3 regions of the Saccharopolyspora cebuensis genome follow, and region 1 is predicted to be linked to each of the others. Evidence: riboswitches for the same ligand, from Rfam matches in the RefSeq annotation. Region 1 holds a riboswitch; each other region holds the start of a gene.
The links. A riboswitch is a leader RNA that binds a small molecule or an ion and turns the genes downstream of it on or off. The one in region 1 is predicted to bind thiamine pyrophosphate.

Region 1 (2,252 bases):
CTCGGTCAGCGCGCACGCGCGCAGGTAGGAGATGTAGCCCAGCGCCGACGGCGGGGTCTCCACGCCCTCCACCTCGGCGGCGGTGAGGCCGAACTCCTCGACGTACCCGGCGTGCAACCGGCGTTCCTCGACCAGCGCGCCCTGGGCGGCCCCGGACAGGAACGCGGCGTCGGCGGGATCACCGGCGCGGCTGGCCGCCGCGGCCAGCGCCTGCGCGAAACCGACGAGGTAGCGCGCGTCCTGCACGACGTACTGGGCGAACCGGTCGCGGTCCAGCGTGGCGTCGGCCAGCGCGGCGTTGAAGGGGTGCTCGACGATCGCCTGCTGGAGCGCCGCGGTGCGGGACCAGGCGCGGGCGCAGAAGCCGTCGGCGGGCGGGGGCGGCAGGGTGCTCATGGTGGTCCTCTCGGTCGGGGCGGATCGGGGCGGCCGGTCACCACCAGCGGTGGAAGTGGTGCACCGGACCGTGGCCGCTGCCCACGTCGAGCCGATCGGCGGCGCGCAGCGCCGAGGTCAGGTACTCCTTGGCCTCCCGCACCGCGGTGAACCAGTCCGGGCGCTGCGGGCGCAGCGCCGCGATGGCCGCCGACAGCGTGCAGCCGGTGCCGTGGTCGTTGCGGGTGCGCACCCGGTCCCCGCTGAGCTCGCGGGTCCCGCCGTCCCCCAGGAACAGGTCCACACTGGACTCGTCGGCGAGGTGACCGCCCTTGAGCAGCACCTGCTTGGCGCCCAGCCCGGCCAGCCGCGCCGCCTGGTCGGCCATGCCCGCCACCGCGCCGAGCTCGGGCTCGCCGAGCAGGTCGGCGGCCTCCGGCAGGTTCGGGGTGATCAGGTCGACGCGGGGCAGCAGTTCCTCGCGCAGCACCCCCACCGCGTCCGGGGCGAGCAACCGGTCGCCGCTCTTGGCGACCATGACCGGGTCCAGCACCACCACCGGCGGCGCGTACCGGTCCAGCACCTCGACGACCGCGCGGATCACCCCCGCGCCGCCGAGCATCCCGATCTTGACCGCGTCCACCCGCACGTCGTCGAGCAGCGTGTCGAGCTGGGTCCGGACGAACTCCGGCGGCACCTCGTGGACCTCGGCGACACCGGTGGTGGTCTGGGCGACCAGCGCGGTGATCACGGACATGCCGTAGGCGCCGTGCGCGGAGAAGGCCTTGAGGTCGGCCTGGACACCGGCACCGCCGCTGGGGTCGGTGCCTGCGATGGTCAGCACGTTGGGAATCACGACGTCCCTCCGCTAGTGCTAGCTAGGTCAGGTTCAACGGGTGTGTTCTCAGCCCTGCCGGGCACCCCGCGTCACGGATCACACTAACCACCCGGGAGCGCCGTGACCACACCCGCAGGTCGGCGGGGCCGATGGGGCGGGTGGGGCCGGAGGCGACGGATTTCACAGCCCGCTTCGACCACCGCCCGCGGGAGCGCCCCTGGGCACCGGACTAAAATGGGTGGCGATGGAGACCACGACCGACGCCCCGAGCTTTGCCCGTTCCCGGCGCCCGCAGCGCCAGGCCGACCCCGCGGAGATCTGGGGTCCGCTGCCGAGCCTGACCGACGCCGCGGTGGCCGCGGCCGGTTCCGGGACCGTGGCCATCAACCGCGCGTTCGACCGCAACAGCCGCCAGCGCGGCAAGGCGCTGCGCGACCTGCTGGACGAGCGGGGCGTCACCGCCGTGGAGGTGACCGCGGCGTCCGGTGCGGAGCTGCCCGCCACCGAGTCCCCGATCACCGCCGTGGTGAACCTGACCGGCGCCGGGTCCTGGCAGCCCTACCGGCTGGCGGCCAAGGCGCAGGCCCCGGTGCTCACCCCCAAGCCGGTCGACGGTCCGGCCGACGAGGTCTCCCGCAACGTGATCGCGATGGCGGCCGAGGACGGGCGCCGCGACGTCGCGCTGTCCCACGTCGCGCTGCGGTCGGAGTGCCCGGCCGAGAGCACGCTGACCGTGGAGCACGACGGCGAGGCGCTGTCGGTGCCCGGCGGCTGGGTCAGCCTCACCGTGACCGACGAGGGCCTGCGCATCGAGGTCGGCGGCACCGGGGAGGAGCCCCGGACCCTGACCACCCGGCAGGCCCGCGTGGAGGCGTTCGGGGCCCGGCACCTGCTGGTGCGCGACGAGCTCCCGATCGCCGACTTCGAGGACCGCTCGCTGACCCTGACCGCCGAGGCGGGCGGGCTGGTCGTCCGCCCGGTCTGAGCGGGGGTCGGCCATCCCCCGGACGGTCGATCCGCGCACCCGGGAGCCTTCGGC
Region 2 (2,252 bases), on a different contig from region 1:
GGATGGCCGCCCGCCACCCGCTCGGCGAGGCCCTGCCGCCGGAGGTGCACCTGATCCCCGACCTGCGCCGCTGCGACCGGGAGGAGCTGCCCGCCGGGTTCGTCGACGGCTACGCGGGCACCCTGCCGCTGATCGACATGCCCGGCTACCTCGCCTACCTCGTCGAACGGTTCCGCGCGGCGGGCGGTGAGATCGTCCTCAGCGGCGTGCCGTCGCTGGCCGACGCGACGGCCGAGGCCGACGTCGTGGTCAACTGCACCGGCGTCGGCGCCCGCGAACTGGTCGGCGACCCCGGCGTCCAGCCGGTGTGGGGCCAGCAGGTCGTGGTCCGCAACCCCGGCGTGCAGGACTACTTCATCGAGCTCTCCCGCGGCGGCGAGTTCGTCTCCTGGATGCCGCACGCCGATCGCCTGGTCCTCGGCGGCATCGCCGTCGACGGCGAGTGGAGCAGGGCCCCGCGCCCCGACGTCGGCGCCGCGATCCTGCACCGCTGCGCCGAGGTCGAACCCCGCCTGGCCGACGTCGAGGTCTCCGGTGACGTCGTCGGCCTCCGGCCCGGTCGCGAGCAGGTGCGGGTCGAGGCCGAGGAGTTCAACGGCGCCACGGTGGTGCACGACTACGGGCACGGCGGCAGCGGGGTCGCCCTCTCCTGGGGCTGCGCCTTCGAGGTCGCCGAGCTCATCGGCTGACCCCGGGCCACCCAGACCAGGCACCGGCGAAGCCACACACACGCCGAACGGAACTCCCGTCAGGCAAGCGGCGAAGCCGCTTCCGCTTTGCCCCACGCACGCAACTGGCACCGCCGCGGGTTCTCAGCGGTCTTCTCGCGAGGACGCCCTGACGCTGTGTACGTGGTTGGTACATGAGGAAGGGCGCCCGGAGCGAGAAGGCCGCTGAGGTTCCGCCACCCGCACCGCTACGCCAGGTGCTCCACAAAAACTAGCCAATCTCATCCGCAACCGCGTCGATCTCTTGGGCTAGTGAGGTGTCCTTTGCCGTGAGCCCACCCGCGGAGTGCGTGGTGCAGGAGAAGGTGACCGTGCGATAGCGGATGTCGATGTCCGGGTGGTGGTTCTCCGTCTCGGCGATCTCGGCGACCCGGGTGACCGCCTGGATGGCCACCGGGAAGCTCGGGAACCGGATCTCGCGGACGAGCGACTGGTCGGCCTGGCGCCACTCCGGCAGGTGTTGCAGCGCCTCGGCGACCTGGGCGTCGGTGAGCAGTTCCGTCATGGCCCCATGGTGGCGCGTGCCGCCGCCGATCGCGAGGTCCCGCGCCGTGCGGGTTGATCGCCGGATGCGGGCACGTAGACTCCGGGGTGCCACGGGAGTCCAGCGCGCTGGGCTGAGAGGAGGGGCGAGCCCCTCGACCGTCCGCACCTGAACCGGATCATGCCGGCGCAGGGAGGCGAGCGATCAGCCTGCTGCCGCGCGTGCGCATCGGGAGGATCGTTGAAACGCTCACGGCTGCTGGCCGGTGCCACCGCGCTGGTCGCGTTCACCACGGGGTGCTCGCTGATCGGGGACGAGGAGTCCGCGGGGCGTGCCGTCACGCTGGTCACCCACGACTCCTTCGCCGTCGACGAGGCGCTGCTGGCGCGGTTCGAACGCGAGTCCGGCATCGACGTGCGGGTGGTGCCCAGCGGCGACGCCGGGGAGCTCACCAACGAGCTGGTGCTGACCAAGGACGCGCCGATCGGCGACGTGGCCTACGGCGTCGACTCCACCTTCGCTTCCCGCGCGCTGCGCGCGGACGTGTTCGCGCCGCACCCCACCTCCGCCACCGGCCCGGAGCGCTACGCGCTGGGCGACGGGCAGCGGCTCACCGCCGTGGACGTGGCCGACGTGTGCGTCAACGTCGACACCGGCTGGTTCGCCGATCGCGGCATCCCGGCGCCCGCGACGCTGCGCGACCTCACCGACCCGCGCTACCGCGACCTGTTCGCGGTGCCCGACCCGTCCACGTCCTCGCCCGGGCTGGCGTTCCTGCTGGCCACCGTCGCCGAGTTCGGCGAGGACGGGTGGGCCGACTACTGGCGCGCGCTGATGGCCAACGGCGCGAAGCTCTCCTCGGGCTGGGAGGCGGCCTACGGGCAGGACTTCTCCGGGTCGACCGGGCAGGGCCCGCGCCCGATCGTGCTGTCCTACGCCTCCTCCCCGGCCGCCGAGGTCCGCCCGGACGGGACGCCGCGCACGAAGGCGCTGCTGGACACCTGCTACCGGCAGGTCGAGTACGCCGGGGTGCTGCGCGG
Region 3 (2,252 bases), on a different contig from region 1:
CTGGCTGACCGGCAGCCAGGCCCAGGGCGTCACCTCCGGTGGCTCCGGCAACTGCACCTGGGGCGGCACCACCTACTTCCAGCCCGTCAACGAGATCCTCAACGCCTACGGCCTGCGACTGCTCACCCAGTGATCGCACCGGGCGGGCCCGGCATCCGTCCGGGCCCGCCACCCGGGTGAACTTTTTCCGAGTGAGGGGCACCCTGTACCGCGTCACCGGGTACAGGGTGCCCCTCACTCATCTCCGGATCGGGTGATACCCGCGGTGTTGGGCCGGGCGAGTCGTGCGCTCAGGGCAGGCGGGAGCGGAGGTGCTGGGCCGCCGCGCGGGGGTCCTCGGCCTCGGTGATCGCGCGCACCACCACGACCCGCTTCGCCCCGGCGATCACCACGTCGTCGACGGTGGACGCGTCGATGCCGCCGATGGCGAACCACGGGCGCCCGTGACCGCGGTGCCCCGCGGTGTGGCGGACCAGGTCGAGGCCCGCGGCGGGGCGTCCGGGCTTGGTCGGCGTGGTCCACACCGGCCCGGTGCAGAAGTAGTCCACGCCGGCCTCGGTGGCGGCGGAATCGGCCTGCACCACGTCGTGCGTGGACCGGCCGATCGCCACGTGCTCGCCGAGCACCCGGCGGGCCAGCTCCACCGGGATGTCGTCCTGCCCGAGGTGCAGCACGTCGGCGTCGGCGGCCAGCGCCACGTCGGCCCGGTCGTTGACCGCCAGCAGCGCGCCGTGCCTGCGGCAGGCGTCGGCCAGCACCTCCAGCGCGGCGAGCTCCTGCCGGGCCTCCAGCGGCGCGCCGTCGGTCTTGTCGCGGAGCTGGATGATGTCGACTCCGCCGTCCAGCGCGGCGTCGGCGAACTCGGCGAGATCACCGCGTTCGGTGCGGGCATCGGTGCACAGGTACAACGCGGCTTCGTCGAGGCGGGCGCGAATGCCGTGGCCGTCCAATCCGGGCATGCGCCCGAGGGTAGCCCCTGGCGGTCCCGGTCCGGACCGCCTCGACCGCCGCGGCTCACACCATCCGGTGAACCCGGTACGGTGGTGGGTGGTGAGCACGGGAGCCCGACCGGGCTGAGAGGGGGCAGCGCCCCGACCGTCGAACCTGATCCGGGTCATGCCGGCGCAGGGAGCGTGGAGTGGCTGAGCAGCGCAGCGAGCGGATCGCCGTCGTGGGCGGCGGCGTCATCGGGCTGTCCGTCGCGTGGCGGCTGGCCGCCGACGGCCACCGCATCCGGTTGATCGATCCCGCACCGGCCTCGGGCGCGTCGCACGTGGCGGGCGGGATGCTCGCCCCGCTGGCCGAGGCGTGGCCCGGCGAGGAAGGCCTGCTCGACCTCGGTTCGGCCTCGCTGGCCCGCTGGCCCGACTTCGCCGACGACCTCGCCGCCGCCGCCCGGCTGCCCTCCGGGCTCCGCCGCGAAGGCACCCTGGTGGTGGGCGTGGACAGCGCCGACCGCGCCGAGCTCGGCGCCCTCGCCGACTACCTCGCGGGCCTCGGCCGGGGCGTGACCGCGCTGTCCGGTCGCGAGGCCCGGCGCCTGGAACCCGCCCTCGGCCCCTCGGTGCGCGCCGCGCTGGAGGTGCCCGGCGACCTCGCCGTGGACAACCGCGCGACCCTGCGCGCGCTGCACGCCGCCGCCTCCGCCGCCGGGGTCGAGTTCCTCGCCGCGCGGGCCGAGGAGGTGCGCGCCGGTCAGGTGGTGCTCGCCGAGTCCACCGTGGACTGCGACGCGGTGGTGCTGGCCGCGGGCGCGCACTCCGCCGAGCTGCACCCGCTGCTGCGCGGTCGGCTCCGCCCCGTCAAGGGCGAGATCCTGCGGCTGCGGGCCCGGCCCGGTGCGCTGCCGCCGCCGCGCCGCACCGTGCGCGGACCGGTGCGGGGCAGGCAGACCTACCTGGTGCCGCGCGACGACGGACTGGTGCTCGGCGCCACCCAGCAGGAGGTCGGCTTCGACACCCGGGTCACCGTCGGGGGCGTCCGCGACCTCATCGCCGACGCCGAACGCCTGGTCCCGGCACTGGCCGAGTACGAGCTCGCCGAGGCCGTCGCCGGACTGCGCCCCGGCACCGAGGACAACGTGCCGATGATCGGCGAGCTCGAACCGGGGCTGGTCGTGGCCACCGGGCACCACCGGGGCGGCTTCCTGCTCGCCCCGATCACCGCCGACGCGGTGGTCGCGCTGCTGCGCGGCGCGGACCCACCGCCGCAGGCACGAGCCGCCGACCTGCGTCGACCGGGAGGTATCCCAT

Region 2: another riboswitch for thiamine pyrophosphate. It lies ahead of ABD976_RS02260 (thiamine ABC transporter substrate-binding protein); the one in region 1 lies ahead of thiD (bifunctional hydroxymethylpyrimidine kinase/phosphomethylpyrimidine kinase).
Region 3: another riboswitch for thiamine pyrophosphate. It lies ahead of thiO (glycine oxidase ThiO); the one in region 1 lies ahead of thiD (bifunctional hydroxymethylpyrimidine kinase/phosphomethylpyrimidine kinase).

What each region holds. Positions count from the first base shown of each region.
Region 1 is NZ_BAABII010000012.1:11,606-13,857, reverse strand. Features, by position in the region: gene tenA (thiaminase II) at 1-396, opposite strand, end outside; gene thiD (bifunctional hydroxymethylpyrimidine kinase/phosphomethylpyrimidine kinase) at 434-1,231, opposite strand; TPP riboswitch at 1,219-1,310, opposite strand; gene ABD976_RS17440 (hypothetical protein) at 1,458-2,198, shown strand.
Region 2 is NZ_BAABII010000002.1:211,176-213,427, forward strand. Features, by position in the region: gene ABD976_RS02250 (FAD-dependent oxidoreductase) at 1-689, shown strand, start outside; gene ABD976_RS02255 (4a-hydroxytetrahydrobiopterin dehydratase) at 940-1,233, opposite strand; TPP riboswitch at 1,315-1,424, shown strand; gene ABD976_RS02260 (thiamine ABC transporter substrate-binding protein) at 1,453-2,252, shown strand, end outside.
Region 3 is NZ_BAABII010000026.1:77,419-79,670, reverse strand. Features, by position in the region: gene ABD976_RS28530 (S1 family peptidase) at 1-133, shown strand, start outside; gene thiE (thiamine phosphate synthase) at 291-959, opposite strand; TPP riboswitch at 1,047-1,148, shown strand; gene thiO (glycine oxidase ThiO) at 1,139-2,252, shown strand, end outside; gene thiS (sulfur carrier protein ThiS) at 2,251-2,252, shown strand, end outside.